4 regions of the Bacillus sp. CZDM1 genome follow, and region 1 is predicted to be linked to each of the others. Evidence: riboswitches for the same ligand, from Rfam matches in the RefSeq annotation. Region 1 holds a riboswitch; each other region holds the start of a gene.

Evidence for each region. A riboswitch is a leader RNA that binds a small molecule or an ion and turns the genes downstream of it on or off. The one in region 1 is predicted to bind S-adenosylmethionine.
Region 2: linked by a shared signal. The riboswitch ahead of mtnW (2,3-diketo-5-methylthiopentyl-1-phosphate enolase) and the one ahead of ACY3XC_RS13770 (O-acetylhomoserine aminocarboxypropyltransferase/cysteine synthase family protein) in region 1 are both predicted to bind S-adenosylmethionine.
Region 3: linked by a shared signal. The riboswitch ahead of ACY3XC_RS11260 (phosphoadenylyl-sulfate reductase) and the one ahead of ACY3XC_RS13770 (O-acetylhomoserine aminocarboxypropyltransferase/cysteine synthase family protein) in region 1 are both predicted to bind S-adenosylmethionine.
Region 4: linked by a shared signal. The riboswitch ahead of metK (methionine adenosyltransferase) and the one ahead of ACY3XC_RS13770 (O-acetylhomoserine aminocarboxypropyltransferase/cysteine synthase family protein) in region 1 are both predicted to bind S-adenosylmethionine.

The regions. Positions count from the first base shown of each region.
Region 1 covers NZ_JBUESO010000005.1:223,243-231,173, forward strand. The annotation lists gene ACY3XC_RS13735 (acetyl-CoA C-acetyltransferase) at 1-1,088, shown strand, start outside; gene ACY3XC_RS13740 (acyl-CoA dehydrogenase family protein) at 1,109-2,893, shown strand; gene ACY3XC_RS13745 (arsenate reductase family protein) at 3,074-3,430, shown strand; gene gcvH (glycine cleavage system protein GcvH) at 3,518-3,901, shown strand; gene ACY3XC_RS13755 (YusG family protein) at 4,017-4,256, shown strand; gene ACY3XC_RS13760 (toprim domain-containing protein) at 4,388-4,744, shown strand; gene ACY3XC_RS13765 (thioredoxin family protein) at 4,749-5,057, shown strand; SAM riboswitch class I at 5,173-5,274, shown strand; gene ACY3XC_RS13770 (O-acetylhomoserine aminocarboxypropyltransferase/cysteine synthase family protein) at 5,343-6,659, shown strand; SAM riboswitch class I at 6,793-6,901, shown strand; gene ACY3XC_RS13775 (methionine ABC transporter ATP-binding protein) at 7,065-7,931, shown strand, end outside.
Region 2 covers NZ_JBUESO010000003.1:68,669-76,599, reverse strand. The annotation lists gene ACY3XC_RS08040 (ZIP family metal transporter) at 1-385, shown strand, start outside; gene ACY3XC_RS08035 (aspartyl-phosphate phosphatase Spo0E family protein) at 407-643, opposite strand; gene ACY3XC_RS08030 (1,2-dihydroxy-3-keto-5-methylthiopentene dioxygenase) at 913-1,443, opposite strand; gene ACY3XC_RS08025 (methylthioribulose 1-phosphate dehydratase) at 1,470-2,099, opposite strand; gene ACY3XC_RS08020 (2-hydroxy-3-keto-5-methylthiopentenyl-1-phosphate phosphatase) at 2,096-2,767, opposite strand; gene mtnW (2,3-diketo-5-methylthiopentyl-1-phosphate enolase) at 2,768-3,970, opposite strand; SAM riboswitch class I at 4,046-4,155, opposite strand; gene ACY3XC_RS08010 (aminotransferase class I/II-fold pyridoxal phosphate-dependent enzyme) at 4,233-5,411, opposite strand; gene ACY3XC_RS08005 (carbon-nitrogen family hydrolase) at 5,528-6,310, shown strand; gene ACY3XC_RS08000 (ATP-binding protein) at 6,348-7,424, opposite strand; gene ACY3XC_RS07995 (thiamine pyrophosphate-dependent enzyme) at 7,579-7,931, opposite strand, start outside.
Region 3 covers NZ_JBUESO010000004.1:211,041-218,971, reverse strand. The annotation lists gene nirB (nitrite reductase large subunit NirB) at 172-2,565, shown strand; gene nirD (nitrite reductase small subunit NirD) at 2,584-2,910, shown strand; gene ACY3XC_RS11270 (formate/nitrite transporter family protein) at 2,964-3,800, shown strand; gene cobA (uroporphyrinogen-III C-methyltransferase) at 3,816-4,589, shown strand; SAM riboswitch class I at 4,750-4,851, shown strand; gene ACY3XC_RS11260 (phosphoadenylyl-sulfate reductase) at 4,920-5,636, shown strand; gene ACY3XC_RS11255 (anion permease) at 5,652-6,710, shown strand; gene sat (sulfate adenylyltransferase) at 6,794-7,931, shown strand, end outside.
Region 4 covers NZ_JBUESO010000018.1:24,366-32,296, forward strand. The annotation lists gene ACY3XC_RS25620 (ABC transporter ATP-binding protein) at 1-298, opposite strand, end outside; gene ACY3XC_RS25625 (ABC transporter substrate-binding protein) at 320-1,336, opposite strand; gene ACY3XC_RS25630 (alpha/beta hydrolase family protein) at 1,468-2,259, shown strand; gene ACY3XC_RS25635 (DUF2584 domain-containing protein) at 2,300-2,542, shown strand; gene pckA (phosphoenolpyruvate carboxykinase (ATP)) at 2,582-4,168, opposite strand; SAM riboswitch class I at 4,387-4,526, shown strand; gene metK (methionine adenosyltransferase) at 4,915-6,114, shown strand; gene asnB (asparagine synthase (glutamine-hydrolyzing)) at 6,316-7,931, shown strand, end outside.

The sequences.
Region 1 (7,931 bases):
TGGGAGCATTGGCTGTAAAAGAAACATTAAGACGTGCAGGAAATTATGAAGGAAATATCGATGATTTAATCATTGGGTGTGCCATGCCTGAAGCTGAGCAGGGGAATAACATGGCTCGTAATATTGGTGCCTTAGCAGGTTTGCCGCATACAGTACCAGCCATCACAATTAATCGTTTTTGTTCATCTGGCCTGCAGGCGATTGCGTATGCAGCACAAGGAATTATGCTCGGTCATACCGATACGGCAATTGCTGGCGGTGCAGAATCCATGAGTCTAATTCCCATGATGGGGCATGTGGTTCGTCCGAATGTGAAATTGGCAGAATCTGCTCCAGAGTATTATATGGGAATGGGTCATACAGCCGAAGAAGTAGCCAAGAAATATGGTATTTCTCGAGAGGATCAAGATGCATTTGCCGTCCGCAGTCATCAAAAAGCTGCAAAGGCCATTCAGGAAGGAAAATTCGTAGACGAAATCGTCCCAGTAGAGGTTACCCAGCGTACTGTAGGTAATGACAATAAGTTGGTAGAAAGAACGATTCAGTTTTCTCAGGATGAAGGAGTACGTCCTGATACTAACCTGCAATCATTAGCCAAACTTCGACCTGCCTTCTCCGTAACAGGTTCGGTTACGGCCGGTAATGCTTCGCAAACAAGTGATGGTGCAGCGGCTTTAATGATTATGGACCGTGAAAAAGCAGAAGCGCTTGGATTAAAGCCATTAGCAAAATTCAGATCCTTTGCAGTAGGCGGCGTACCGCCGGAAATTATGGGAGTTGGTCCAGTTGTTGCGGTACCAAAGGCGGTTAAGCTGGCTGGCTTAGAATTATCCGATATCAATCTATTCGAATTGAACGAAGCTTTTGCTTCTCAATCTCTACAAGTTATTCGCGAGCTTGGACTAGACGAAGAAAAGGTAAATGTAAATGGCGGTGCGATTGCCCTAGGCCATCCACTTGGTTGTACAGGTGCAAAACTAACCTTAACCCTAATTCATGAATTAAAGCGCCGCAATCAACAATTCGGAGTAGTAACCATGTGTATAGGCGGCGGAATGGGCGCAGCTGGGGTTTTTGAACTTTTATAAAAGATTAGGAGGAAAATATAATGACACAACAAACTGAAAAAATTATAAAAGGCGGAAGCTTTTTAATCGACGATATTTCCTACGACCGTATTTTAACACCAGAGGATTTCAACGAAGAACAATTAATGATTGCCAAAACAGCAGAAGACTTCATCGAAAAAGAAGTTCTTCCACAGTTAGAACATCTTGAAAACCATGAATTTGACCGAACAGTCAAACTTCTAAAGCAAGCGGGTGACCTTGGACTGCTAGCAGCAGATGTTCCGGAAGAGTATGAAGGCTTAGGATTAGATAAAGTAACTTCTTCCCTTGTAACTGAAAAAATGTCAAAAGCTGGCGGCTTCTCGCTATCCTATGGTGCCCATGTTGGTATCGGCTCACTGCCGATCGTTTTATTTGGAAACGAAGAGCAAAAGAAGAAATATTTACCTGCCCTTGCTTCAGGTGAAAAAATTGCCGCTTACGCTTTAACTGAACCAGGTTCAGGTTCTGATGCTCTTGGTGCAAGAACAACAGCAAAATTGAATGCAGCAGGTACTCATTACATTCTTAACGGCGAAAAGCAATGGATTACCAATGCGGGTTTTGCTGACGTATTTGTTGTCTATACAAAAATTGATGGTGAACATTTTACAGCATTCATTGTTGAACGGGATTTCCCTGGAGTTTCAACTGGAGCTGAAGAGAAGAAAATGGGGATTAAGAGCTCTTCCACACGTACTCTTATTTTAGAAGATGTACCGGTTCCTGTAGAAAACTTACTCGGTGAATATGGAAAAGGGCACGTCATTGCGTTTAATATCCTAAATATCGGGCGCTATAAATTAGCTGTTGGCGGTGTTGGCGGTTCTAAAAATGCATTTGAATTAGCCGTTAAATATGCAAATGGCCGTAAGCAATTTAACACAGCTATTTCTCAATTTAATTTAACAAAAGAAAAGTTCGGTACAATGGCATCTAAAATCTATGCTGCAGAGAGCTCTGTCTACCGTACGATTGGACTTTATGAAGATAACCAAGGAAAGCTTACAACGGAAGAGCAGAAGGACATTAAATTAGTAGCTAATTCGATTGCTGAATATGCGATTGAGTGTTCCGTTAATAAATTCTTTGCTAGTGAAGTATTAGATTACGTAGTGGATGAAGGCGTCCAAATTCATGGTGGATACGGCTTCATGCAAGAGTATACGATTGAAAGAGCGTACCGTGATTCACGCATTAATCGTATTTTCGAAGGTACAAATGAAATTAACCGTTTGCTAGTACCTGGAACCTTTATTAAAAAGGCTTTCAAAGGAGAACTCCCATTATTCCAAAAAGCCATGGCGCTTCAAGAAGAAATTATGATGTTAATGCCTGAAGAGCCAGGAGATGAGCCGCTTGCACAAGAAAAACATTTAGTTAGCAATGCCAAGAAAATCGGCTTGTTAGCTGCTGGTTTAGCTGCACAAAAATTTGGTAAAGCACTTGATAAAGAACAAGAAATCTTATCAAATATTGCAGATATTGTTTCCAATGCTTATGCAATGGAATCTGTCGTATTACGTACGGAAAAGGCAATCGCGAAGACGGGTCTTGAGAAAAATAAACAAAAGCTTCTTTATACTCAAATCTTCTGTCAAGAAGCTTTTAACGAAATTGAGCAGCATGCTAAAGAAACATTGGTTGCAACTGAACAAGGCGATACTCTTCGTATGCTAGTTTCAGCACTTCGCAAACTCACACGCCACACACCAATCAATGTAATTGGTAAGAAGCGTGAAGCGGCTGATGTTCTGATTGAAGCTGAACGATATATTGTTTAATAAATAAACTTTAGGCTCCCGGTATTTGCTGGGAGTCTAAATTTTTCTATTGGTTTAGCAGGAAATTTGCAGAATTAGTCGAATTTTTGTAAGGGAAGCATTTTTACTTTTTTTCCTGTTATGTTACTATTCAAGTGACGAATGATGTCATTGATGTTTTGTGCAAAGGAGGGGGAACAGATGTCTCTTACTTTTTACTGGTATCCGAAATGTGGTACATGTCGAAATGCAAAGAAATGGCTGGATGCACATCAGCTTGCCTACAAAGAAATACATATTGTTGAAAACCCACCGACTAAGGCAGAACTTCAGGATTATTACGAAAAAAGCAGCATTGAATTAAAGAAGTTCTTTAATACAAGCGGGCAAAAGTATCGTGAACTGGGGATTAAGGATAAAATATCCACTGCTTCAGAAGATGAGCTGCTAGATTTGTTAGCCTCGGATGGGATGCTAATCAAAAGACCATTATTAACAGATGGGGAAAAGGTAACAGTAGGTTTCAAAGAAGAAGAGTATGAAAAAATGTGGTTATGAGCATATCTATACTTTTCAAAAAGTAATTAAGGTAAAATCGATTTATATCGATCATTGATTTTTAGAAAATAATGGAGGGATTTTGTAATGACTACACCAAAGGAATTGCGTTATTCTGAAGAACATGAGTGGGTAAAACTTGAAGGAGAAACAGTCCGTGTAGGGATCACTCATTTTGCACAATCTGAGTTAGGCGATATCGTTTTCGTTGAGCTTCCTGAAGTGGGCGATGAAGTGACTGCTGATGAGCCTTTTGGCAGTGTTGAATCTGTGAAAACAGTTTCTGAATTATATGCGCCGCTAAGTGGTAAGGTTGTTGAGGTGAATGAAGATTTAAGTGACAGTCCTGAATTCGTAAACGATTCTCCATATGAAAAAGCTTGGATGATTGTCATTGAGCCTTCTAATAGCAGTGAATTGGACAACTTAATGACAGCAGAACAATATGAAGCAATGATTAAAGAAGACTAATAATACCAAAACACCTTGATCCTCAAGGTGTTTTTTTAATGGGAAAATTTCGCATCTTGTATATTCTAAATCTAGGGGATAATAGAATAAACTTTAATTAAAAGGGGATCTTGGAATGACATTGAAACAGCAGAAAATTGATGTGACAGATCGAGTAGTTGGTAAAATGAAAAATGGTGAGATGGAATTATTTCTAGATAATACCTCTATTGGTAAGATACAGTTACCAGGGGACATGACTTTTCAATTAGATCAACGATTTGAAGTAGAGCAACGGAAGATTTTTCAGAATGTGACAGTTACTGAACAGCCAGATGCAAAATATACAGATTGTGATGATGGTGGATGGTGCTAGTATAAGTACTTACAAGCAAACACCTATTATCAAAAGGTCAATCGTGGTATAGTTAACATATAGACACGTTATTAAATTTATTGAATATGTTAACATCAACAAATAACTTTCTTTCGTATAGGTGATGAATGATGAGTGATACGTATGGTGATAAAGTTCTGATTGTTGAAGGAAAATCAGATAAGAAAAAGGTAAAAAGTATCCTGAAAGAACCGATGGACATTGTTTGTACAAATGGTACCATTAGTATGTCAAAATTGGATGAATTAATTGATTCTCTTGAAGATAAAGAGGTCTATATCCTTGTTGATGCTGATGATGCTGGTGAAAAGCTGCGCAAACAATTGAAAAGGGAGTTCCCTCAAGCCGAACATATCTATATAGACAGAATGTACCGCGAAGTAGCAACTGCTCCAGTGTACCATCTAGCTACCGTTCTTTTAGGCGCTAATATCGATGTTCATTCTGAATTTTTAGAGATGGGTTAAAATAATGAACGATTGGAACCTTGATGAAGTATCAACATTTTTAAAAAATCATTCATCTGGACTCATTTACTTCTATACCCCTTTATGTGGTACTTGTCAGGTAGCATCAAGAATGCTCCAAATTATTGAGAAAATGATTGATGTACAAATCGGAAAAGTCAATTTGAATTATCACTCAGATCTTGCGAAACAGTTTGAAATTGAAAGTGTTCCCTGCCTTATTTTTATAAAAAATGGGGAGATAGCAGATACAATCTATGCTTTTCAATCCGTTCCGTATTTATATGAAAAAATAAAACATCATTTTAACTAAAACAGGTACTTGTTATCTGTTTTTTTATTGGAATTATTCCTAAAGGTATTGAAGATTTCCATGATTTAGTGTATTATTCTTTTAAAATATTCAATTAATCTTACAATTCAATAAATTCTTATCCAGAGAGGCGGAGGGACTGGCCCTGCGATGCCCGGCAACCGGTTTGACAACACGGTGCTAATTCCAGCAGAGTTACTACTCTGGCAGATAAGGAGAGAGACCCCCTCTTCTTAAAGAGGGGGTTTTAAGTTTCAGTATTAAAAAAAATGGAGGAGTGTTAGTATGGGGGAAAATCAAAAAAATTATCGTTTTGAAACTTTGAGTGTTCACGGCGGATTGGCACCAGACCCAGTAACAGGAGCACGGGCCGTACCGATTTACCAAAATAATGCCTACCAATTTAAAAATACGGAACATGCAGCAAATCTTTTTGCATTGAAAGAAACTGGATACATATATACTCGAATCCATAATCCGACAACAACTGTTTTCGAAGAAAGAGTTGCTCTGTTGGAAGGTGGAGTAGGGGCGCTAGCGGTTGCGAGCGGAATGGCTGCGATTACCTTGGCCATCCTAAATATTGCTGAAGCGGGTGATGAAATCGTTTCTGCATCCAATTTATATGGTGGAACATACAATTTATTTGCTGTTACACTTCCTAAATATGGAATCAAGGTTAAGTTTGTTGACCCGGAAAATCCGGAAAACTTCCGCGCAGCAATCAATGATAAAACAAAAGCTGTATTTGCTGAAACGATTGGTAATCCATCTTTAAGAATTCTTGATATTGAAAAAGTAGCAGAAATTGCTCATGAAGCAGGAGTTCCATTAATTATTGATAATACCTTTGCTACACCATACCTATGCAGACCGATAGAATATGGCGCAGATGTTGTAATTCATTCAGCGACGAAATGGCTTTTAGGGAATGGCACTTCAACAGGCGGAGTTATTGTAGATGGAGGAAAGTTTGATTGGAATTCACCAAAATTCCCTGGTTTTACTACTCCTGACCCGAGTTATCATGATCTTGTATATGCAGAAGCATTAGGTGCTGTTGCCTATATTATTAAAGCACGTGTTCAGTTATTACGTGATTTAGGACCTGCATTAAGTCCACAAAACGCGTTTCAATTCACGCTCGGTCTTGAAACCCTGCATGTCAGAATGAAGGAACATGTTGCTAATACCAAGGAAGTAGTGAATTATTTAGTAAAGCATCCTGCAGTAGAGTGGGTATCTTACCCTGGTCACACTTCACATCCTGATTATGAATTGGCAAGTAAGTATTTACCTAAGGGTGCAGGATCTATGATTGTTTTTGGTATAAAAGGTGGAAGAGATGCAGGAGCAAAATTAATTGATTGTATTACACTTTTTGCCCATGTAGCGAATGTTGGCGATGCAAAAAGCTTAATTATCCATCCTGCCAGCACCACTCACCAGCAGCTAGATGCAGAAGGACTAAAGTCAGCGGGTGTTTCGGAGGATTTAATTCGACTTTCCATTGGCATCGAAAATGTGGAGGACCTGATCGAAGATCTAGAATCAGCGATTGAGGCTGCCACAGGTGTTTCTTCCATCAAAGCAAAAGCATAAAGTAAGATTAATGTTTATTCAAAATATGAAGAAAATTTGTTTGACACTACTTTTTATCCGTGATAAGATTACTTTCGTACCAAAATGATTGCTTAAATTCGTGAACGTAATAATTAAATATAGAATGCTATAGCTCTTATCAAGAGAGGTGGAGGGATGTGCCCGATGAAGCCCGGCAACCGTCAATATTTATATTGAAATGGTGCCAATTCACACAAAGCGATTGCTTTGGAAGATGGGAGAAAGGTTTTTATTTATGATGCCTTTCTGCCCAATGCAGAAAGGTTTTTTATTTTTCTACTATAAGAATGTTTTTACGAAAACAATCAAACCCTATATTTAAGAAGTACAATCTGGTTGAAGTTTTTGCAATTCATTTTTAATTGGATAAAAGTAGGTGATGGAATGATTTCTATAAAAGATGTCCAAAAAGTGTTCCCTTCTAAACAGGGACAGCTTAAAGCAGTCGATGATGTGAACTTAGAGATAAAAGAAGGAGAAATTTTTGGTGTAATCGGATATAGCGGTGCTGGTAAAAGTACCTTAATACGAATGCTTAATGGACTAGAGCTTCCAACAGCGGGTTCTGTTACGGTTGCTGGTCGGGTTATATCAAAAATTAGAGGCAGCCAGCTCAGAAAAGCACGTCAGGAAATTAGTATGATCTTTCAGCATTTTAATCTGCTTTGGTCAAGGACAGTTAGTGAGAATATTGCTTTTCCTTTAGAAATCGCTGGAGTAAATGGACCGCAAAGAAAGAAAAAGGTCGCGGAGCTAGTTAAGCTAGTTGGCCTGGAGGGAAGAGAAAATGCGTATCCATCACAGCTTAGTGGTGGACAAAAGCAACGGGTTGGTATTGCCAGGGCACTTGCCAATAATCCTAAAGTACTGCTTTGTGATGAAGCAACATCAGCTCTTGATCCGCAAACAACAGATTCCATTTTGGAATTGTTAGTAGATATCAATAAACGTCTTGGTTTAACGATTGTCTTAATTACACATGAAATGCATGTCATTCGAAAAATCTGCCACCGGGTTGCGGTGATGGAAAGTGGGAAAATCGTCGAACTCGGTTCTGTTTTGGATGTGTTTAAACATCCGCAGCAGCCAATTACGAAACGATTTGTCCAACAGGTTACTGAACCTGAAGAAACCAGAGAAACAATTGAACACCTACTTGAACTTTTTCCACAAGGAAAAGTGGTCCAGCTTTCGTTCGTTGGGGAATCAACAGAACAGCCACTAATCACAAATATCGTCCGAGATTATGAT
Region 2 (7,931 bases), on a different contig from region 1:
AGGCTTGTCAGTCGGTGTCAGCTATGCTTCACAAACAGAGGATACGGGGAATTTGATCGCGCTGGCAATTGGTTTTCAGAATGCGCCAGAAGGCCTTCTTGTTGCTCTCTTTTTAGTTAATCAAAAAATCAGCAAATTTAAGGCCTTCTTTCTTGCAACCCTAACAGGTGCAATTGAGATTGTTACATCCTTCATGGGATTTTATTTAACCTCATTTGTTCAAGGGCTTGTCCCATATGGTCTTTCATTTGCAGCCGGTGCGATGTTGTTTATTATTTATAAAGAGTTAATCCCAGAAAGCCATGGTGATGGCAATGAGAGGGTCTCTACTTATGCTTTTATTACCGGTCTTTTAGTGATGGTTCTCATCATTGATATCTTCTAAGACTTTATTCAGGTGATTTCCTTAAACACATACCTTCGGCCAAATCATAATCATTTGATTAAAAGCAAGCTTTATTTCTTCATTTGGTCTTGAGAAATGCTGGGAAGCTTTTTGATACTCATTTATTAAGATATCAAGCTCCTGGCTGTATTTAATTGTTTCTTCACTTGTAAATCCTTGTGTATTCGCACAATTTATCATCATTGCACGTTTAATTTTTATTGCATTAAGCATCTCAGAAGGGCTATTACCTGACATATACAATTTCTCCACCTACTCCTACTCTTTTGCACTAAACCGCTAAAAAAATTGGTTACTTGATGAATTATGACAAGATTTAAGGCAAAAGTAAACACTTTCGCAAAAGTAGACAAAACAAGCATTTTACCCTATTTTTCGACAAAATTCATGTCTTTTTTTCTACTTTTACGACAATTTCCATACCTTTTTAGTGGAGTTTTAGTAAATATATTTACTAAAACTCCACTAAAAAACTGGCTGTCTAATCAGCCAGTTTAAATATATTATTAATGAATTTCTTCTTTCTCGTAGATTGGTACCCAGCCCTCTGTTGTAACAAAAATTCGAAGCGCTACTACTTTACGATCTTCTTCTAATGTAAAATAATGTCTTGTATTTTCAGGTACAGAAATTAAGTCTCCTGGATTTAGATGAACTTCGAAAAATTCTCCGTCTTTGCCTTGAATAACAAAAACTCCGTGGCCGCTCACAATAAAACGAACTTCATCGTCTGTATGGTGATGTTCATTTTTGAAGTTTGTTAGCAGTGTATCAAGATTTGGAGTATTATCAGATAATGAAATAACATCTTGAGCTTTGTACCCTCGGCGTGCTGAAATATCTGATATTTCTACTGAAAATACCTTTAGGATTTCTTCTTTCTCTTCATCACTCAAAAGATACTTCTCCACTAGTGATTGAGGAAGTTTTGTAATATCCCAATATTCATAAATAACCTCTTGTGACGCTAAAAAACTCGCTACTTCTTCTTTATTAAGAATTTGTTCTTCTCTACTTTGAAATGTAATGTATGCCATTATAAATCCATCCTCTCCTAAGAAATTTAAACTACTTTATTTAATTGGTATTGCTTATGTTCTAATAGTCGTAATTGATATTTAAATAAGAACTCAGAAGCTTCTAGAAATTTTTTTGCCTCGAAAGCATTTCTTCCCCAAACAGTTATTCCGTGATTACGAATTAATACAGCGCCTGAATCTTCATTGATATACTCCGAAAATGCATCTGCGAGGGTAGGAATATGAGCATAGTTTTTGATGATTGGAATCGTCAACACTGCGTCCTCTTCCCACATATTAAAAGCCTTAATCAGTTCCTGACCCTTAAATGTTACCTCCCCTTGGTTCCCATATAGCTCAGAAATCACGTTATTATCAATAGTGTGTACATGAAGACTACAGCCTGCATTCGTTCTTCGGTATATTTCGACGTGAAGCAGCGTTTCTGCAGATGGTCTCAAGTGTGTTTCTTCAACTGCATGCCCAAATTCATTAACCAGCAAAAAGTCCTCTTCTGTTCGTTTGCGTTTATCCTTACCACTTGCAGTTACCAGAAACTGTAGAGGATCATCACTAACCTTAATAGCAAGGTTACCGCTAGTTCCCATAAACCAATCCCGCTCAGCCAGTTCATCTTTTATGTCAGCTAACTCCAGCCATTTTTCCTTTATCATGATGTCCTCTGCACCTCAATTCGATTTTTAATTTCTTCTATACAGTCATGAAAAGTAGTAAATCCTTTATAATTTAAATCCCATTCAGAACATTTTTCTTCTAGGAGATCTCTAGCCAACACAAAATCAGCATGTTTAGCTGCTTCAAGATCGGTGACCGAGTCACCAATTACGATCGTAAAGCATTCTTCATCCTGGTTTATCTTCCGAATAATACTAGGTTTGCAGCAGCCGCATTCGTTTTGACAGTAAGAATCACAAGTATATGGCCAAAGTATTTTTATGTTTTCCCCTGAAAAGTCACTGTGGTTACAATAAATCCCTTCAAAAGGGCCGAACTTTTCAAGAATGGGATATACAAAGAAATCAATTCCACCGCTGACAACATAAAGGGGTATATCTTCGGTTCTAGCAAATTCAACAAATTCAGAAAACCCATCACGAATCTTAGCATTTTCGATCGCAAATTTTGTAATTTCATCTCTTTGGTTACTTGGTAATTCAGAGAATAATTTCCCTACACCCTCACTAATTGAAATTTTCTGCGATAAAATTTGGTCTTTAATTTCAACCCAATTAGCAGGTGCAAATTTTTTCATGATTGCGATGATATTATCACTTTCAGTAATCGTTCCATCAAAATCACAGTAAATGACTGGCCTCATCATTTATACTGACACCTCAGCATTTCCCCATAACTGCAGTGCAGTCTTTAGCTCAGGATACATTTCTGCCCCTTCCACTAATGTCTTTCCTTGAAGATTCACTTCAATAGCTTGTCGGAATGCTAAACCGCCGCCACGCGCACCATTAGGATGACCGTGAACTCCGCCTCCAGCGTTGATCACTGAGTCTATACCGAAATCCCGAATCAGGAGTGGTACCAACCCTGGATGTATTCCTGCAGAAGGGACAGGAAATGAATTTTTTATTGTATCTTTTTTTGTTAATTCTTCTGCAATTGATATTGCTGATGATTTCTCCAATGCCACAGTTCCATATGGTGATGGAAATAATGACAAGTCCGCACCAGCAAGCCGGAGCAGTTTACCTAATAACAAAGAATGTGAAAGACCATAAAACGCAGAGGATGTTAATGCACCACTTACAGCAGGATGAGCCATTAATGGTAAAGCAATTTGGTCGTCTTCACGCAGCTCCTGTAATACATCCAATCCATAAGCAAACACATTAAATAATAACAGGTCCGCTCCAAGCTCCTTCGCTTTCCTCGCTTTGTCCTTTAGCTGGGATGTTCGGCCTGTTAGGTTTACTGCGTACAAAGTACGATGTCCTGTTTGTTCATAGACTTCCTGTAATATTTTATTGCCTGCTGTTATTCTTTTTTCAAAAGGGGTTAATTCATTTTCAAAGAGAATTTCATCATCCTTAACAAAATCAACACCGCCTAGAGCCTGTTGCTTTAGCTGTTCAGTTAGGAAATTCAAGTCCTTACCAAGTACCCCTTTAAAGATGCTCATTAATAACGGACGATTATAAATACCGAGCTTTTCTCTTAATCCTCCAATACCAAATCTAGGACCAGGAAATTTATTTTTTAGTTCATCCTTAAACTGTAAGTCAAGTAATTTTATTTTTCCATCTAATGAAAGTTTTCCAAAAACAGTAGTCAGAATCGCAGGAATATCATCTGAAAAATTGATGGCTGGATAGGCAATATGTATGAGTGACTGTTCCTCTGTTAAACCTTCAGTCGACACCACCCTGCCTTTGTGCTTACGTAATTGACTCTGTTCTAGTTCTGGCAAGTTCGTCCATGAACCGACAGTCAAACCTAAAGCTATTTCCTCTGCTTTTTTTTCAAGATTTTTTTCACCGTGTACTAGGTATGTGGCAATTATTTCAGACAATTTTAATCTTCCTTTCTTCGAAAAACATAAAAAACCTCTTCGCAAAAGAAGAGGTTAGCATCGCAAACTAACATCTTCTCATCTTTCAGCCTTTTTGCTGCAAGATTTAGCACCGTGCTTAACATTGTGTTAAGTCGGTTGCCGGGCTTCATCGGGCTTTTCCCTCCGCCTGCTCTTGATAAGAAAACGATCGTATTATTTACTATTATCACGTTAATAAACTATATTTTGGATTATCCCAAGAATTATATTTTTTGTCAATCTATTTTTTAAAAATTTCCAACTTACTAATTCTTCTCACTGCTTCTTCTAAACGTTCCTCACTTGTGAGTAAACCGACTCGGACATAGCCTTCACCTAGTTCACCAAATGCAATCCCAGGTGCCACTGCAATATGTGCTTGTTCTAGCAGGATGTCAGCAAATTCAGTAGAGGTTAGTCCCTCAGGAACTTTTAGCCAAGCAAAAAACGATCCCTTTGGAGCCGTAACATCCCAGCCCAGCGAACAGAGCCCCTCAATCAAGACATTTCTTCTGCGCTCATAAAGATTATTTAAATCTCGAACACAATCCTGCGGACCTGTTAATGCTTCAGCGGCAGCTTCCTGAATACCGCCAAAAATACTGCAATAGAGATGGTCTTGAATAAGCTCAATCGCTGAAATAACACTGCTATTGCCTACAGCGAAGCCGACACGCCAGCCTGCCATGTTATAGGTTTTAGACAGAGTATATATTTCAATACCAACTTCTTTTGCCCCATCAATTTGTAAAAAGCTCAATGGCTTTTCCTCATCAAATCCTATTGCACCGTAAGCAAAATCATGAACAACACAAATATCATGCTGGTTTGCAAGATGAACAGTTTCCTCAAAGAACTCCTTAGTTGCTGCTGCCCCTGTTGGGTTGTTAGGATAATTAAGGAACATTAATTTTGCCTTTTCTATTGCCTCAGAAGGTAATTCACTAAAGTCAGGCAGAAAATTATTTGTTTCACGGAGAGGCATCGTTACCATTTCCGCCTTTGCCAGCGCTACCCCAGATAAGTAATCTGGATATCCTGGATCTGGTACAAGAATTGTATCACCAGGATTTAAAAGGCATTGTGGTATTTCCACCAATCCAGCCTTACCGCCAAACAAAATCGCCACTTCGTTATCAGGATTAAGGGTAACACCATACTCTCTTTGATAAAAGTCAGCTGCAGCCTGTTTTAAGTAGGTATGACCTTGAAAAGGAGAATACTTATGATTCACAGGATTAGCCGCTGCTTCCTGCATTTTTTTTACAATATGATTTGGAGTGGCCTGATCAGGGTTCCCTTGACCTAAATTAATAACATCATAGCCCTCTTCAATGTATTTCCCTACCTTTTTTACTAAAGAAGCAAAAAACTGCTTCGGAAGATTATTTAATATTTGCGATGTTGGAAATTGTTTCATCTTGTCACCTGCTTAATTTATTTCATTTTGTTGTTGAATTCTAGTCACAAATGATATAACTTTTAATACATCTTGTAAAGAAAAAATTCTAAAAAATTAAAATGAGGTGAATATTAGTGAAATTTAAAATATCTTGTTTGCAGATGGACATTGCCTTTGGTAATCCAACTGAAAACTATCAAAAGGCAGAAAGATTAATTAAAGAAGCAATGAAAGAAAATCCTGATATCATTGTTTTTCCAGAGCTGTGGACAACAGGCTATGATTTGACACGACTTGAAACGATCGCTGATAAGGGTGCAGCCAATACCATTGATTTTTTAAAAAAGGCAGCAATAAAATATCAGGTTCACTTTGTAGGCGGTTCTGTGGCAAATCAGGGTGAACAGGGAGTAAAGAATACCCTTCTTATCATCAATAATAAAGGGCACCTCGTCCATTCATATAGCAAACTACATCTTTTCAAATTGATGGACGAACATCTTTACCTCGAAGCTGGAGAGGAGATAGGGTTATTCGATTTGGATAATAGCACTTTTGGCGGAGTAATCTGTTATGATATTCGTTTTCCAGAGTGGATTCGTGCGCATACCTCTAAAGGAGCTGAAGCCCTTTTCGTTGTTGCAGAATGGCCTGCCCCCCGTTTAACGCATTGGAGGTCGCTGCTCATTGCCAGAGCAATTGAAAACCAATGTTTCGTTATTGCATGTAATCGCTCAGGCAATGATCCAAATAATGAATTTGCAGGTCATTCTATGATTATCGACCCATGGGGAGACGTAATAGCAGAAGCAGGAGCGACTGAGGAAATACTGTCTTCGGTAATTGAGTTAGATTTAGTTAAAGATATTCGTAAACAAATACCAATTTTTGAAGATAGAAGACCTGATTTGTACTAATCTAAAAAACCACTTCCTTATATAGAAAGTGGTTTTTCTATTTATTTAAAAAATGATTTATTGGTAACGTAATCTTAAATATTGTTCCCTTTCTCTCTTCACTTTCAACTTGAATATTCCCAGTATGTTCCTCAATAATTCGGTAACTGACCATTAAACCTAAACCCGTACCTTTTTCTTTTGTGGTATAAAAGGGTTCTCCAAGTTTTTTTATTTTATCCTTTGGAATCCCCATTCCTTCATCTTGAATACATATTTGTACATTTTGTTCCTCAGTTTTATTTATCGTAATTGTAATTTGTCCACCGTTCGGCATGACTTCAATAGCATTTTTTATTAGATTAATAAAAACCTTTTTCAGTTGATTGGGCTCGCAGTAAACGAATGGCAAATTGGCTTCATAGTCTGTATTAAATTGAACATTGTAAAGCACCGCTTGAGGACTTAATAAATCAACTGTCTCCCTCATAATTTGACAGACGTCTTTCTCCTGAAATCTAATTTCCTGAGGTTTTGCCAGGATTAGAAACTCATTAATAATCGAATCAATTCTTGCTAACTCGGAGGTAATGACATCGTAATACATAGAATGTTCAGGTTTAATACTAGGCTTTAGTAATTGAATAAACCCCTTTAATGCAGTCATTGGATTTCTTATTTCGTGTGCAATTCCAGCAGCAAGCTCACCAACAATACTTAATCGATCAGACATTCTCAACTGTTCCTGCATTTTAGCTTTTTCCGTTACATCAATAATAACAGTTAGATTTAGACCATCAATAATTCGGCGCTTGGTCGAGTAATCAAAATGTTTAACTGTCCCGTCAATCATTTCCATTACCATTGTGGAACATTGCCTGCCAATTTGCGTAGCTTGTTCGATATGATTCATAATTTCCTGCTTTTTCTCTTCTACAGTATTAAATAAATCTAACAGGGACTTTCCTAACAGTCTATCTTTTGAAAGACCAAAGATTCTTTCTCCAGAGTAATTGATATCGACAATTTGATACTTGTCATTCCATAATATCAGTCCGTCCATCGAATCTTCAAAAATTCTTTGGAATTTTTGTTCACTAGGCAATGCCTCGTTCTGTTTCGCTGTATTTCCCACTAACTCACCCGCCTCACGAAACCCAAAATAAGGTAATATCATACTATACCTATATTCTACATTATTAAATAAAATCCTTTTTTACTTGACAAATTTATTACAATGAAAAACATAAAAAAGGTAAAGCGCAAAATTCCCGCTTTACCTATACCATTTAAAGGAATGGATTTTCGTGCTTTGCTTTTAAACGCTGCCATCTTTTTTCAACTTCTGCTTCAAATTCCTCTAAGATTGATTTGTTTTCTTCTTTAAGTAGGTGTTTTGTTTTACCCATGTATTTAAGCCACTCAGAAATAGTCACACGTTTGTTTTTATCTTCTGGGTTATAGGTAATGCTGGTAACACCTTGCTCGACCTCATACAGAGGGAAGAAACAAGAATTTACAGCTTGCTCCAAAATCGTTGCCCCATAACGGTCCTCGGATTTCCAGTTAAGTGGACAGGTAATAAGGATTTTCCCATAAACCGTACCAACGTTTTGTGCATACCATTGAGCTTTTGCACCCT
Region 3 (7,931 bases), on a different contig from region 1:
TTATAAAAATGTATCCGTTATCACGACTGTGAAATAAGGGTTTATAACACACTTTATCAGGTTAAAGCGTTGAAATAATGTGTTAGATAACCTTTCAAACTCATGTTAATGAAGTTGTCACAATGTTATAAATAATTCAGATGATTCAAATCAAACAAGGAAGGTGTTCACATGGTAAAACAAAAACTCGTCCTCATAGGGAATGGTATGGCAGGGGTTAGAGCTGTAGAAGAAGTGTTGAAAATTAACCCAGATGGATTTGAAATTACGATTTTTGGCACAGAGCCTTATCCGAATTATAACCGAATTCAGTTATCTAAGGTGCTGCAGGGTGGTACTTCGGTGAGTGACATCACTTTAAATGATTGGGAATGGTACGAAGATAATAAGATCAGATTTTATCCCGGAGAGAGTGTTACATCCATTAATACGAAAACACAAAGAGTGAGCACTGAAAAAGGGCGAATAGAGCCCTATGATCAATTAATTATTGCAACAGGTTCTAACCCATTCATGCTTCCACTTCCTGGTGCAGATAAGGCAGGGGTTAAGGCGTTTCGGAATATAAAAGACTGCGAAGAAATGATTGAATATTCAAAAAGATATAAAAAGGCGGCAGTGATTGGCGGCGGGTTACTAGGCTTGGAAGCAGCAAGAGGGCTTCTTAACCTCGGGATGGAGGTAGATGTCATTCATATTTATGATTACTTAATGGAGCGTCAATTAGATCGAACGGCAGGGAAGTTACTGCAAGCAGAATTAGAGAAACAGGGCATGAACTTTATTTTACAAAAAAATACCGCAGAAATTACCGGGAGAAAGCATGTTACAGGATTAAAGTTTTCTGATGGCAGCAATATTAAAGCTGATTTAGTAGTAATGGCCGTTGGAATTAAGCCGAATGTCGCTTTGGCCCTAGAAGCTGGAATACCCGTTAACCGCGGAATCCTAGTGAATGATTATTTAGAAACAGAAGTCCCGAATGTGTTTGCTGTTGGGGAATGTGCCGAGCACCGCGGGATTGCCTATGGATTAGTGGCACCGTTATATCAACAAGGACAAGTGTTAGCAAAAAGAATCTGTGGGATACAGGATGAAGGCTACCAAGGGTCAGTCCTGTCCACTCAATTAAAAGTTTCCGGTGTAGATGTTTTCTCAGCAGGGAAAATCAATGAGGATGAAAGTACAAAAGTATATAAAACCTACGACGATTGGCACGGTGTTTATAAAAAGGTCTTAATTGAAAACGGGAAAATTGCCGGGGCTGTCTTGTTTGGTGATACGAAGGATGGTAACAAGTTGTTTAATTTTATCAAAAATGGCGCGGCTATTGAGGAATATTTAGAATCTGAACAAAGAGTTGAATCTGAAGTAAATGTGGCTGCCAGTATGTCAGATGAAGAGCTCATTTGCGGCTGTAATGGTGTTACGAAAGGAACAATTGTAGAGGCCATAAAAGCAAATGGATTAACGACAGTAGACCAGGTAAAAGGCTGTACGAACGCATCCCGTTCATGTGGAGGCTGTAAGACACTTGTTTCTGATTTACTTGCTTGTACACTTGGTGATCAATATCAGGCAGACCAAAAGGAAGCAATCTGTGGCTGTACGACATTCTCAAGAGATGAGGTCTTGGCGGAAATTCGTGAAAAAGGGCTGACACATATTCGCGAGGTAATGAACGTGCTGGAGTGGAAAACAGATGGCTGTTCGAAATGTAAACCAGCTCTTAATTATTATTTAGGAATGATTGATCCGCTGCATTACCAAGACGAAAAAGAAGCTAGATATGTCAATGAAAGAATGCATGCGAATATCCAAAAGGATGGGACCTATTCCGTTGTTCCAAGAATGTATGGCGGCGTTACAACCTCCGGGGACTTACGAAAAATTGCCGATGTGGCGGATAAATATAAGGTTGGCATGATTAAGGTCACCGGTGGTCAGCGAATCGATTTGCTAGGAGTGAATAAAGAGGACCTGCCTAAGATTTGGAAAGAACTCGATATGCCATCGGGGTCAGCTTACTCTAAAGGACTTCGCACAGTAAAAACCTGTGTAGGGGAAAATTATTGCCGGTTTGGCACCCAGGATTCAATTGGGATGGGAATCAGACTAGAAAGGAAATTTGAAGGCTTAAACACTCCTCATAAAGTGAAAATGGCTGTGTCAGCCTGTCCCCGTAACTGTGCAGAAAGCGGAATTAAAGATGTAGGTGTTGTCGGTGTAGAAGGTGCATGGGAAATGTATGTTGGCGGCAATGGAGGGACTCATTTACGCGAAGGGGATCTGTTGTTCAAGTTCAAAACAGGAGATGAGTTGGTAGAAATGATTGGGGCCTTCCTCCAATATTATCGTGAAAGTGCTAAATATTTAGAAAGAACTTCCGCTTGGGTGGACCGCTTAGGGTTAGAGCATATTAGAGAAGTCCTATCCGATGAGTTACTGGTGAAGGAATACAATAATCGAATTGGTGAGGCTTTGTCTGTGGTTCAAGATCCATGGAAAGAAGCGATTCACAATAAAAATCTCATAAGAGACTTATATCAGACTGTAAAAATATGACGATTGGGGGAGTTGGGGATAATGGAAAAAACATTACGCAGCGTGTTCATCGGGGAAGTTGCAGACTTACCGCAAAAGTTAGGGAAAACAGTCACCATCGGAAGTAAGGAAATTGCTGTTTTTAAATTGGAAAATGGGGAAATCCGAGCCATTGAGAACCGCTGTCCCCATAAAGGCGGCGTCCTTGCCGAAGGGATACTAAGCGGTGAATATGTATTTTGCCCGATGCACGATTGGAAAATCAGCGTAAAGGACGGCAAAGTCCAGGCGCCAGATGTAGGCTGCGTTCAGTCCTATCCAGTTGAACTCAAAGGGGATCAAGTCTATATCTTAATAAGGGATTGATAAGAGATTCATAGTGAACGAATCTGAATATGGGGAGTGATACCTTGTCAATTGTGAGTCCAAATCAAGTTGTGGAAAGTATGATTCAGGCAGGTGAAGGTAAGGCAAAATTACCAGTGAAGGATTTACTAATCCGCGGAGCTCTAGGTGGAGCATTGCTCGGATTTGGCACGACATTAGCTTTTACTGCAGAGGTCCAAACAGGATTAGGAATTGTCGGAGCATTACTTTTTCCAGCTGCTTTTGTCATTATCATTCTACTTGGGTTGGAATTAGTTACTGGTAGTTTCGCACTAATTCCTGTTGCGGTGATGGCGAAAAAAGCTACAGCTGCACAAATGATGAAAAATTGGTTTTGGGTCATTATTGGGCATGTTCTAGGAGCAGTTATGTATGCCATTCTATATATCATTGCAGTCACACAGTTTGGCCAAGTTACCAATCATGCTGTTGCAGCAAAAATCCTCGCAGTGGCCGAAGCCAAAACGTTAGGATACAAAAGTCTTGGTTCTGAAGGCTTACTGGTCGTATTTGTAAAAGCGATGCTCTGTAATTGGATGGTTACTCTTGGTGCGGTAATGGCTATGACCACGAAGTCTGTCATGGGGAAAATTGCAGCAATGTGGCTTCCAATCTTAATCTTTTTTGCCCAGGGCTTTGAGCACGCAGTGGTGAATATGTTTGTCATTCCAGCTGGCATGATACTGGGTGCGGATGTCACAATTACAGATTGGTGGGTATGGAATCAAATCCCCGTATTAATTGGCAATTTAGTCAGCGGTGTTCTTTTTACAGGAATGGCGCTCTATTACACTCATAAAAAGACAGAATCGCAAAATATTCTAGAACTGCCACAAACAAAGGCGGTGATACCGAGTACACAGCGATAAGAAGGAGGGATGATTATGGGAAAGGCATATATCGTTGGAGCAGGTCCTGGTGACCCTGATTTAATAACAGTTAAGGCGTTACGATGTATTCAGAAAGCAGACGTGATTCTTTATGACCGGCTGGTTAATCCAGAGCTTTTAGTGGAAGCAAAACGAGATTGCCATCTCATTTATTGTGGGAAAAAACCGAATTACCATACACTTCAGCAAGAAACCATTAATCATCTTCTAGTCAAATACACAAAACAGGGGAAAAATGTTGTTCGATTAAAAGGTGGAGATCCTTTCGTATTTGGACGCGGAGCTGAGGAAGTAGAAGCTTTGGTTGAACAGTGTCTGCCAGTCGAAGTAGTTCCCGGGATAACAGCAGGAGTAGCCGCTCCTGCTTATGCTGGAATTCCGATCACTCATCGTGAATTAGGAAGCTCTTTTGCTATTGTAACGGGTCACAAGCCAAAGGGGAAACCTGACGACATAAATTGGAAGGGTCTAGCAACAGCTGTAGATACTCTGGCAATCTACATGGGAATGACAAATCTCCCATATATTTGCGAGGAATTAATGAAGCATGGTAAAAAAGCGGAGACCCCTGTTGCGATCATACAGCAAGGGACAACAAGTGCACAGCGTACCGTAACAGGAACGTTGAGTTCTATTGTAGACATAGTTGAAAAAGAAGAAATTGAAAATCCTGCCATGATCGTTGTTGGAGAAGTCGTCACCTTCCGTGAAAAAATAAATTTAATAGGAGCAAAAGTGAATAAAGAAAGCTATGCAACCATGGCTTAAAGTAGTAGCAAATAAACCGTTCTGGGGGTACATGAGTCCAGGACGTTTTTTTTGTTTTTTGATGTAGTAAAAGTGTGAAAAATAATTTTTCTAAATTTTATATTTTTTTATTTACACAAATCCTATTGGTATGGTAGGATTAATTTCAACAATTACCAAATACTTATCAAGAGAGGCTGAGGGACTGGTCCGATGAAGCCCGGCAACCTGCTGTGTAAGGTGCTAATTCCAGCAAAATGAACTTCATTTTGGAAGATAAGGCGTTAAACAAACGTGAGATGCCTTTCCTTTTTGGGAAGGCTTTTTGATGGACAAAGGAGGTTTATAGACATGACTACACCAGTTACGTATGAAAATTGGAGTCAAATATCAGGTTCTTTCCCAACCGAGAATAAAACGAAGGGAGCAAAATCGGTACTGGAGTGGGCTTACAGCTCATATCCAGAAGAACAAATTGTCTATGCATCCAGCTTTGGTGCAGAGGCGATCGTATTAATCGACCTCATCCAGCAGGTGAAGCCAGATGCGCATATCGTTTTCTTGGATACAGGATTACACTTTCCGGAAACCTATGAGGTTATTAATAAAATGGAACAACGGTTTCCTTCATTGAAAATTGAGCGGAAACTTCCAAAGCTAACCTTAGATGAACAACGTGAACAATATGGATCAGCGCTATGGAAGAGGGAGCCTAACCAATGCTGTAATATACGTAAAGTGATTCCATTAAGGGAGACACTAACGGCAAAACAAGCGTGGATTTCAGGACTTCGCAGAGAACAATCACCGACAAGAGCAAACACAGAATTCCTAAATAAAGATGAAAAGTTTCAAAACATTAAAATCTGTCCGCTGATTTACTGGACTTGGGATGAAGTTTGGTCCTATATCAAGGAAAAAGATCTCCCTTACAATACCTTGCACGATCAAAATTACCCTAGTATCGGCTGTTTTCCTTGTACACAGCCTGTTTCGGCAGACGGTGATTCACGTGCAGGACGCTGGACGGGAAGCGGCAAGACGGAGTGTGGCTTGCACACATCCTAAAAGGGGGCTTATAGTTTGCTCACAATTATTGCGGTTATCATAGGATTATTTTTTGCATTCAATATTGGTGCTAGTGGTGCAGCAGCTTCGATGGGGATTTCCTACGGAGCAGGTGTAGTTAATAAAAGGCTGGCATTGTTTTTATGCGGTATTACCGTTTTTCTTGGTGCCTGGCTTGGCGGCGGGGAAGTGGTGAAAACGATTGGAAGCGGGATTGTTCCGAGTAGTACCTTTACCGTACCCATTGCTCTTATTGTTTTAGCATCTGCTGCGCTAGCGTTATTTTTAGCAAATATTTTCGGGATTCCACTTTCAACAAGTGAGGTAGCAGTAGGATCCGTCGTTGGGGCCGGAATTGTCTATCAATCAGTATTTGTCGGCAGTTTGGCATGGATTATGGTCTTTTGGCTGCTAACGCCTGTTGCAGCATTTATAATCGCCATCTTTTCTACTAAGCTATTAAAAAACAGGATGCTAAAACGCTGGATGGAAGCGCCAAAAGCCGTTCCGTATCTTTCAGTTCTTGTCGTTTGTATGGGATTATTTGAAGCCTTTTCGGCGGGAATGAACAATGTCGCTAATGCTGTAGGACCGCTAGTCGGTGCTGCCATCATGTCTACAAGTGACGGTATTTTCTGGGGCGGGCTTTTTGTTGCAGCTGGTGCGATTCTGTTAGGCCATCGTGTTCTCGAAACGAATGGAAAGAAAATTACCACGCTTCGGCTGGAAGAGGGTTGTGTCATTTCTGGGACAGGAGCAGCGATCGTTACGGCAGCCTCTGTCTTCGGCATACCTGTGCCACTGACACAAATCACGACATCTTCGATTATCGGTATTGGCTTTGCCAAACATGGCAAGTCAGTTCTAAAAAAGGGTATAGTGGTTCAGCTGCTTACTGTGTGGATCGTATCACCTGTATTATCTATGGTGCTTTCTTACACACTTATCCAAATGCTGATAGAGCATAACTTCTATCCAATTGTTGCGATGGCAGGTGTCTTAATCTCCGTATTCGGTGTTTTGTCACTAATGAAAAAATCGAATCAACCCGTAACAGAAGCTGTAGAAAAGTAGCTTGATAGTTTCACTGATTTAATCTCTTTTTTTGAAGAGTTTAATAATAAAACTTAACTTAAATGTAGAAAGGTTTGATTCTATTGTCATTTTTACCAGCACCTCATGGAGGTAAACTAATCCAAGCATTTGATCCAAATTATGATGTAACATCCATTGTAAAAGAACTTGAAATTGACGCCATTGCCCTAAGTGACCTTGAGTTAATCGGTGTTGGGTTATTTAGTCCGCTAACGGGTTTCCTTGGGAAAGCTGATTATGAAAACGTAGTGGAGAATATGCGTCTTGCAGATAACACCATCTGGTCCATTCCCGTTACACTCCCTGTTTCCTATGAAACAGCCGCAACACTTGAAGAAGGGGAGAAAATCAAGCTTGTTTTTAACAAAGAGGTATACGGGGTAATTATCGTATCAGAATGGTATGAGCCGAACTTAGACAGGGAAGCAGTTGAGGTATATAAAACCCTTGAAACGGCGCATCCAGGAGTTAAGCGACTTTATGAAAGAGGACCTGTTTATGTAGCTGGTGACGTAACTCTTGTTAAAAAACCAGAAAAAGGTGTCTTTAGTGATGTATGGTTTGAGCCAAAGGAAACACGTGCATTGTTTGAAGAAAAAGGCTGGAAAACGGTGGTAGGCTTCCAAACAAGAAACCCAATTCACCGTGCCCATGAGTATATTCAAAAAGCTGCACTTGAAACCGTTGATGGACTTTTCGTGAATCCGCTTGTTGGTGAAACAAAGTCTGATGACATCCCAGCTGATGTTCGCCTAAAAAGCTATCGTGTCCTTCTGGAAAATTATTACCCACGAGAACGTGTACAGCTAGGTGTCCACCCAGCGGCAATGAGATATGCAGGCCCGAGGGAAGCAATTTTCCATGCGATTGCCCGTAAGAACTTTGGCTGCACGCATTTTATTGTCGGCCGTGACCATGCAGGTGTTGGTAATTATTATGGTACCTACGATGCCCAATTAATTTTTAATGAATTCCCTGATGGGGAGCTTGGCATTAAGCCATTATTCTTTGAACATAGCTTCTATTGCACAAAATGTGAAGGAATGGCTTCTGACAAAACTTGCCCGCATAGCAATGAAGACCGAGTCATTCTATCTGGAACAAAAGTAAGAGAATTGCTTCGTGCTGGTCAGCTTCCACCATCCACATTCAGCCGTAAAGAGGTTGTTGAAGTGTTAATAGAAGGCATGAAAGAAGAAA
Region 4 (7,931 bases), on a different contig from region 1:
CAAGGAGGATATTTTCTTCAATTGTTTTCCATGGGAATAGGTAATCCTGCTGAAGCATATAGCCGATTTGATTTTTTACTCCTGACAGCGGTTTGTTTTCAAGTAATATGGTCCCTTGGGTAGGCTTTATAAGCCCGGCAATGATCGAGAGCAATGTTGTCTTGCCACAGCCGCTAGGGCCGAGGAAGGAAACAAATTCTCCTTCCTCAACTTGCAAGGAAATCTCGGAGAGGGCCGTGGTTGCAGAGGCTTTAGTGAAATAAGTGTGATGAACATCCTTAATAGCTAAAAAACTCATTTGGACGGCCTCCCATTTTAATTATTCTTCCTTTACTTTTTCAGCTATTTCAGTATTAACAAGTGTTTTGTGATCTACCACTTCTGGAAGTTCACCGGCTTCGTCCATGATATCCTGGAGATTGTTCCATTCTTCTTCATCGAGGATGGGGTCAGCAGCAAAGGAGCCTTGCTCTTTATAGCGGTCTACTACTGTACTAATAAGTTCAAGGTCTGTATCTGGGAAAAAGGATTGAATAGCCTCAGCCACTTCATCAGAACTATGTGTTTCAACCCATTGCTGTGCCTTGTAAACGGCTCTTGTGAATTTTTCTACGATATCTTGGTTTTCTTTCATGTAGCTATCTTTTGTCATGAAGGTTGTATAAGGGACATGCCCTGATTCTGTTCCAAAGGAAGCGATAATATGTCCTTTTCCTTCTTTTTCAAAAATACTTGCTTGAGGTTCAAATAACTGAACAAAGTCGCCTGTTCCAGAAGCGAAGGCACTGGCAATATTTGCAAAATCTATATTTTGAATAAGATTTAAATCCAGATGAGGATCAATACCATGTTTCTTAAGAACAAATTCACCAACCATCTGCGGCATACCGCCAGTACGCTGTCCTAAAAACGTAGACCCTTTTAATAGATCCCATGAGAAATTATCAATTTTTTCCCTTGAAACGAGAAAAGTACCGTCTGTTTGTGTTAATTGCGCAAAGTTAATGACAGGATCATTCGAATCCTGGGCGTACACGTAAATAGATGTCTCTGAGCCTACCAAGGCGATGTCGGCACCACCTGATAACAAAGCAGTCATGGTTTTATCACCGCCAAAGGCTGTTGATAGTTCAACATCTAAACCTTCTTCTTCGAAAAATCCTTTTGCGATGGCAACATATTCAGGAGCATAGAAGATAGAACGGGTAACTTCCACTAATCGGACCTTTTCGATTTTCTCAGTGTCGGTTGTGTTAGTACCGTTACAAGCTGAAATTGAAAACATGAGAATCACAATGAGAAGTGCTGAAAAACCGAATTTAAACCATTTTTTCACACTAAAACCCCCTTTAAGTAAGGAAAAAATCTGGGCTGTTGGCCTACCATATCGTATGATAAAGTAATAAATGTGTGAATGCCCAGTTACATCAATTTTTTGATGATTGAAATGAAAGGGTGAACTGTAAGGTGATCAAACCAAATGAAAAAATCATCGAGGCGTATCGATTCCCTTCACCCAATCCTCGTGTGGAATTATGGGAAATAACCTATTTATCTAATGGATTGAGAGTAAAAGGGTTGCTGGCAGAACCAAAAAGGAAAGGAAGCTATGACGGCTTTTTATACTTGCGCGGAGGCATTAAAAACGTTGGAAAAGTAAGACCTTCAAGAATTGCACAATTTGCCTCTGAGGGATTCATCGTATTTGCTCCCTATTATCGAGGGAATCAAGGAGGGGAGGGGAATGAAGATTTTGCTGGAGAGGATAGACACGACGCATTTACAGCCTTTGAGCTATTAAGAACAATACCTGGGGTGAGAGATATCCATGTATTTGGTTTTTCCCGAGGTGGTGTAATGGCATTGATGACAGGAGTTGAGTTTCCTGAGGCAGCTTCCATTGTGACTTGGGGCGGAGTAAGTGACATGTTTTTAACATACGAAGAAAGAAAAGACTTACGGAAGATGCTAAAAAGGGTCATTGGCGGTACACCGGGGAAATATCCAACAAGATATGAGGAACGAACTCCTCTCTATGAGCTTGAAAGGATTAAAGCTCCTGTTCTCATCATCCACGGGGTAAAAGACCATAATGTATCCGTGGAGCATGCCTACAGACTTGAACGCAGACTAAGGATACTAGATAAGCAGGTGGAATCCTGGTATTTTGATGAGTATACTCACTACTTCCCTCCAGTGGTAAACAGAAAAATCGTGAAGGATTTATCGAAGTGGATGAAAAATCAAATCAAAAGATGATAAAATAATGGTAAGTCCAAAAGCTGAGGAGCGGATACATATGGGTATGCCCTTTGAGTTAAATACATTGATTGTAACAAAAGGCAGAGAGAAGAGAGTTGAAGAAAACCTTTTCCAATTAGAAAAAGAAGGCTATAGACTTTATCCAATTGATATTCCGATTGATGTTAGAAAAACTCTTGAAAGCGATACGAGCGGAACAGCTGTGATTAAAAAAGTAGAATGGCAAAATAGCAGCACGATGATCACCTACCAATTAATTTCATTAAATTCCACGAATTAAAAAAAACGCCCTTATCGATTAACGATAAGGGCTTTCACTTTAAGCGATCGGACCGCCTTTTGATTCTATTTCTGCAGAGACCTTCGTGAATTTCTTGAAGTTTTCACGGAATTTACCTGCTAATTCTTTCGCTTTCATTTCATATGTCTGTGGGTCTGCCCATGTTTTGCTTGGCTGCAAGACCTCATCAGGAACACCAGCAATGTGGAGTGGAATATTTAGACCGAAAATATCGTCTCTAACTGTTTCAACTAGGTTTAGTTCTCCTTCAAGTGCAGCCTGAATCATAGCTCTTGTGTAGGATAGCTTCATCCGGCTGCCGACTCCGTATTCCCCGCCAGTCCAGCCAGTATTCACTAAAAAGACATTAGCATTATGCTCAAGAATTTTTTCACCTAGCATTTCGGCATAACGTGTTGCAGGCAAAGGTAGAAATGGTGCACCAAAGCATGTTGAGAAGGTTGCTTCAGGTGATGTAACACCACGCTCTGTACCTGCTAATTTTGATGTATAGCCACTTAAGAAATGAAACATGGCTTGCTCTTTCGTTAATTTTGAGATTGGAGGCAGTACACCAAATGCATCGGCTGTTAAAAAGACAATGGTATTCGGATGGCCTGCAATACTTGGCTTCACAATATTATCAATCGCTTCAATCGGATAGGCTGCCCGTGTATTTTCAGTTAGTGTCGCATCGTCATAGTCTGCAATTCTAGTTTCCGGATTAAGCACAACATTTTCAAGTACAGAACCAAAACGGATGGCATCGAAGATTTGTGGTTCTTTTTCACGAGATAAATTAATGGTTTTTGCATAGCAGCCACCTTCAATATTGAAGACGCCGTTTGACGACCAACCATGCTCATCATCACCAATTAAGCGACGTTTAGGGTCTGCAGATAAGGTGGTTTTACCTGTCCCAGAAAGGCCAAAGAACAGAGCAACATCACCTTCAACACCAATATTTGACGAACAATGCATGGAGAAAATATTATTCTCAGGCAATAGGTAATTCATAATTGAAAAAATGGACTTTTTCATTTCACCTGCATATTCAGTTCCACCAATTAATATCGTACGTTTCTCAAAAGAGATGATAATAAAGGTTTCAGACTTTGTTCCATCAACGGCAGGATTTGCTTTGAAGTTTGGAGCAGAAATCACGTTGAAACCGGCTTTATGTGTCAGTAATTCTTCTGCATTTGGGCGGATAAACAATTGATGCGCAAATAGATTATGCCATGCAAATTCATTCACAACTTGAATTGGCAATTGTGTCTTTTTATCTGCACCCGCAAAACCTTTAAACACAAATATTTCTTCTTTTTCTTTTAAGTAGTCTAAAACTTTATGATAGAGGTTGTTAAAAACATCTTCCGAAATTGGCTGGTTTAATTGACCCCAATCGATTTTATCCTTTATAGATTCTTCCATTACAATAAATTTGTCTTGTGGAGATCGTCCTGTATATTTACCTGTAGATACACTAATGGCACCAGTAGAGGTTAATTTTCCTTCATTCCTTGATAAGACTTTTTCCACTAATTGAGGTACTGACAATTGAATGTGAACATTATTTTCTTCTAACAATTGACTTAATTCATTTGGAACATATACGGAATTCATCAGAGAAAACCCTTCCTTTTTTGTTTTTTAATATTCATTATATTTACGAATAGTATAACACATTGAACTGAATAGTCTATACTAATTAGAGAATTTAGGTTGTATTATTTACTATAATGTAGAAGTGGGAAAAATTCATATTTTTACCCTTAATTTGCTAAAAAAAATATTGACAATGTTCGACATGTTCAAGTATGATTTTAATTTGAACGGATACTCTCTTATCCTGAGCTGGTGGAGGGACAGGCCCTATGAAACCCAGCAACCTGCTTTATGAGAAATGGATCGCATATTCGATTCAATTCTCAAGTGCGAAGGTGCTAATCTGACGCAAGGCTTTGACCTTGAACGATAAGAGTGAAAGGCCCGGAACAACCTTTCCTCATGTGGTAAGGTTTTTTGTTTTGTATAAGACCTTTTATTTAATGTGCTAATAAAGGCTCTTTTCTTATACTTTGCTGCTATTGTAGATTGAGGCCCTTGTTGAGCAATGAATTGTTGCAAAAGAATTTTCATTGTAAGAAAAGAGCTGCAACCTTAATCTCAAGCACAAAAATAAATTGTTCCGCGTTAAAATCGGATTTAGGATTTTAACAACAATTTTATGAAAACAGCCTTAATAAAAATCCTTTGTTTATTTCATACTAAGGGAATGAGTACCGTATCAATAATGTCAGTGGTTCAAGAAGTATTCCTGTAACCTTCATGTGAACCTTGATTTATCTCATAATATAGGAGGAAATCAGATGTCAAGAAACGCACGTTTGTTCACTTCTGAATCAGTAACGGAAGGTCATCCAGATAAAATCTGTGACCAAATTTCTGATTCGATTTTAGATGCAATTTTAGCAAAGGATGCAAATGCTCGGGTTGCTTGTGAAACTTCTGTAACAACTGGTTTAGTTTTAGTTGCAGGGGAAATTACTACATCTACTTACGTTGATATTCCAAAAATCGTTCGTGAAACGGTGAAGGGTATCGGGTACGATCGTGCTAAATATGGTTTTGATTCCGAGACCTGTGCAGTATTAACCTCAATCGGTGAACAAAGTCCTGACATCGCAATGGGTGTTGATCAGGCACTTGAGGCACGTGAAGGACTAATGTCTGATGAAGAAATTGAAGCAATTGGAGCAGGGGACCAAGGCTTAATGTTTGGTTTTGCTTGTAATGAAACAAATGAGCTTATGCCTCTTCCAATCTCTCTTGCACATAAGCTTGCTCGTAAGTTAACAGAGGTAAGAAAAGATAAAGTTCTTGAATACCTTCGTCCCGATGGAAAAACTCAAGTAACCGTTGAGTATGATGAAAATGATAAGCCTGTTCGAATTGATACGATTGTCATTTCAACTCAGCATAATCCAGAGGTAACATTGGAGCAAATCCAACGTAACTTGAAGGAATATGTTATTAATCCAGTGGTACCAAAGGAATTAATCGATGAAAATACAAAATACTTTATCAACCCAACAGGACGTTTCGTTATTGGCGGACCTCAAGGGGATGCTGGGTTAACAGGACGTAAAATCATTGTTGATACATATGGCGGATATGCTCGTCATGGCGGAGGTGCTTTCTCCGGTAAGGATCCTACAAAGGTTGACCGTTCTGCGGCCTATGCAGCACGTTATGTTGCGAAGAATATTGTAGCAGCAGGACTTGCTGATAAAGTTGAAGTACAGCTTGCCTATGCAATTGGTGTAGCAAGACCCGTTTCAATTGCTGTTGATACATTTGGTACTGGCAAAGTGAGCGAAGATGTATTAGTTGAACTGGTAGGTTCAAACTTTGACCTTCGTCCTGCTGGAATCATTAAAATGTTGGATCTTCGCCGCCCAATCTATAAACAAACAGCTGCATATGGTCATTTTGGCCGTACTGATGTTGATCTTCCTTGGGAGCGTACAGACAAAGCAGACACTTTGCGTCAACAAGCAAATATTTAACCAAAATACAGGGGAGTTGCATTTTACATGTAACTCTCTTTTTCATTTAGTCGTCTAAGTTTAGGGCAATGTGTTTATGTAAAAACTGTTTATACCTGAATTTTCCTACCTTTCACACTGCCATTTTTCAAATAATAGTGGTAGGATAAGAGAGTATGTTTTTTAGATTGGATATTTAGATTGGAGTAGGTGACGTACATAATGTGTGGTTTTATTGGTTGTGTACACGACAAGGAACAAAACTATCGTGATGAACAAAAACAACAATTCAAAAATATGAACGATATTATTACCCATCGTGGACCTGATGATGATGGCTTTTTTTATGATGATCATATTCAATTTGGCTTTCGCCGTTTAAGTATTATTGATATTGAATGTGGACATCAGCCATTAACATATGAAAATGAGCGTTATTGGATTATTTTTAACGGTGAGGTTTACAACTACGTAGAACTTCGTGAAGAATTGCTCAAAGAGGGCTTACAGTTTGCCACAAATTCAGATACAGAAGTCATTATTGCTCTATACAGCCATTTGAAAGAAAAGGCGGTAGAAAAATTACGCGGGATGTTTGCCTTTACGATTTGGGATAAACAAGAACAGACACTATTTGGTGCCAGAGACCCATTTGGGATTAAACCATACTTTTATTTTGTGGATGAAGAGAGAACTTTCTTTGCTTCTGAGAAAAAGAGTATCCTTTTAGCCCTTGAAAATGATGTTTTAGACTATGATTCACTTCAGCACTATTTGACTTATCAGTTTGTCCCTGAGCCTAATACGATGTCTAAAGGTATTCATAAGTTGGAGCCAGGACATTATTTTACGAAAAAGATTGGCTCGCCAATGGAGATCAAGAGGTATTGGAAAGCGCATTTTAACCCGATCCAAAAATCAGAGTCAGATTTTATTAAAGAAATACAAGATGTGTTAATAGATTCAGTAAAAATGCATATGAGAAGTGATGTTCCGGTCGGTTCTTTTCTTTCAGGCGGAATAGATTCTTCGATTATTGCATCCATTGCGAAACAATTTCACCCAGCTATTAAGACGTTTTCTGTTGGTTTCGAGTACCAGGGATTCAGTGAAATCGATGTAGCAAAGGAAACAGCAGAAAAGTTGGGTGTAGAAAATATCAGCTATGTGATAACACCACAGGAATACATGAATGAACTTCCGAAAATCATGTGGCATATGGATGATCCCCTTGCTGACCCTGCCTGCATCCCGCTTTACTTTGTTGCGCGTGAAGCAAGGAAGCATGTAACCGTCGTTCTTTCTGGTGAAGGGGCTGATGAATTGTTTGGCGGCTACAATATTTACCGGGAGCCGCAGGATTTAGATATGTTTAATAAAATCCCAAGAGTAGGAAAAGTATTGTTAAAAAGGATTGCGAACATGATGCCTGAGGGAATGAAGGGTAAAAGCTTTATTGAACGCGGTGTAACTCCTATGGAGGAACGCTATATTGGCAATGCGAAAATGTTCACTGAGGAAGAAAAGAGAGAATTGCTTTCCGTCTATCGTGAAGGCTTACATTACACAGATATCACTAAACCACTTTATACAGAATCAAGGGGCTATGATCCTGTTGACACCATGCAATACATTGATATTCATACTTGGATGCGCGGGGATATTCTTTTGAAGGCTGATAAAATGACGATGGCGCATTCATTAGAGCTTCGTGTTCCATTTTTGGATAAAGTAGTGTTTGATACAGCGTCCAAAATACCAACAAGCTTGAAAACGGCTAATGGTACGACAAAGTATATCTTGCGAAAAGCTGCTGAAGGAATTGTCCCTGAGCATGT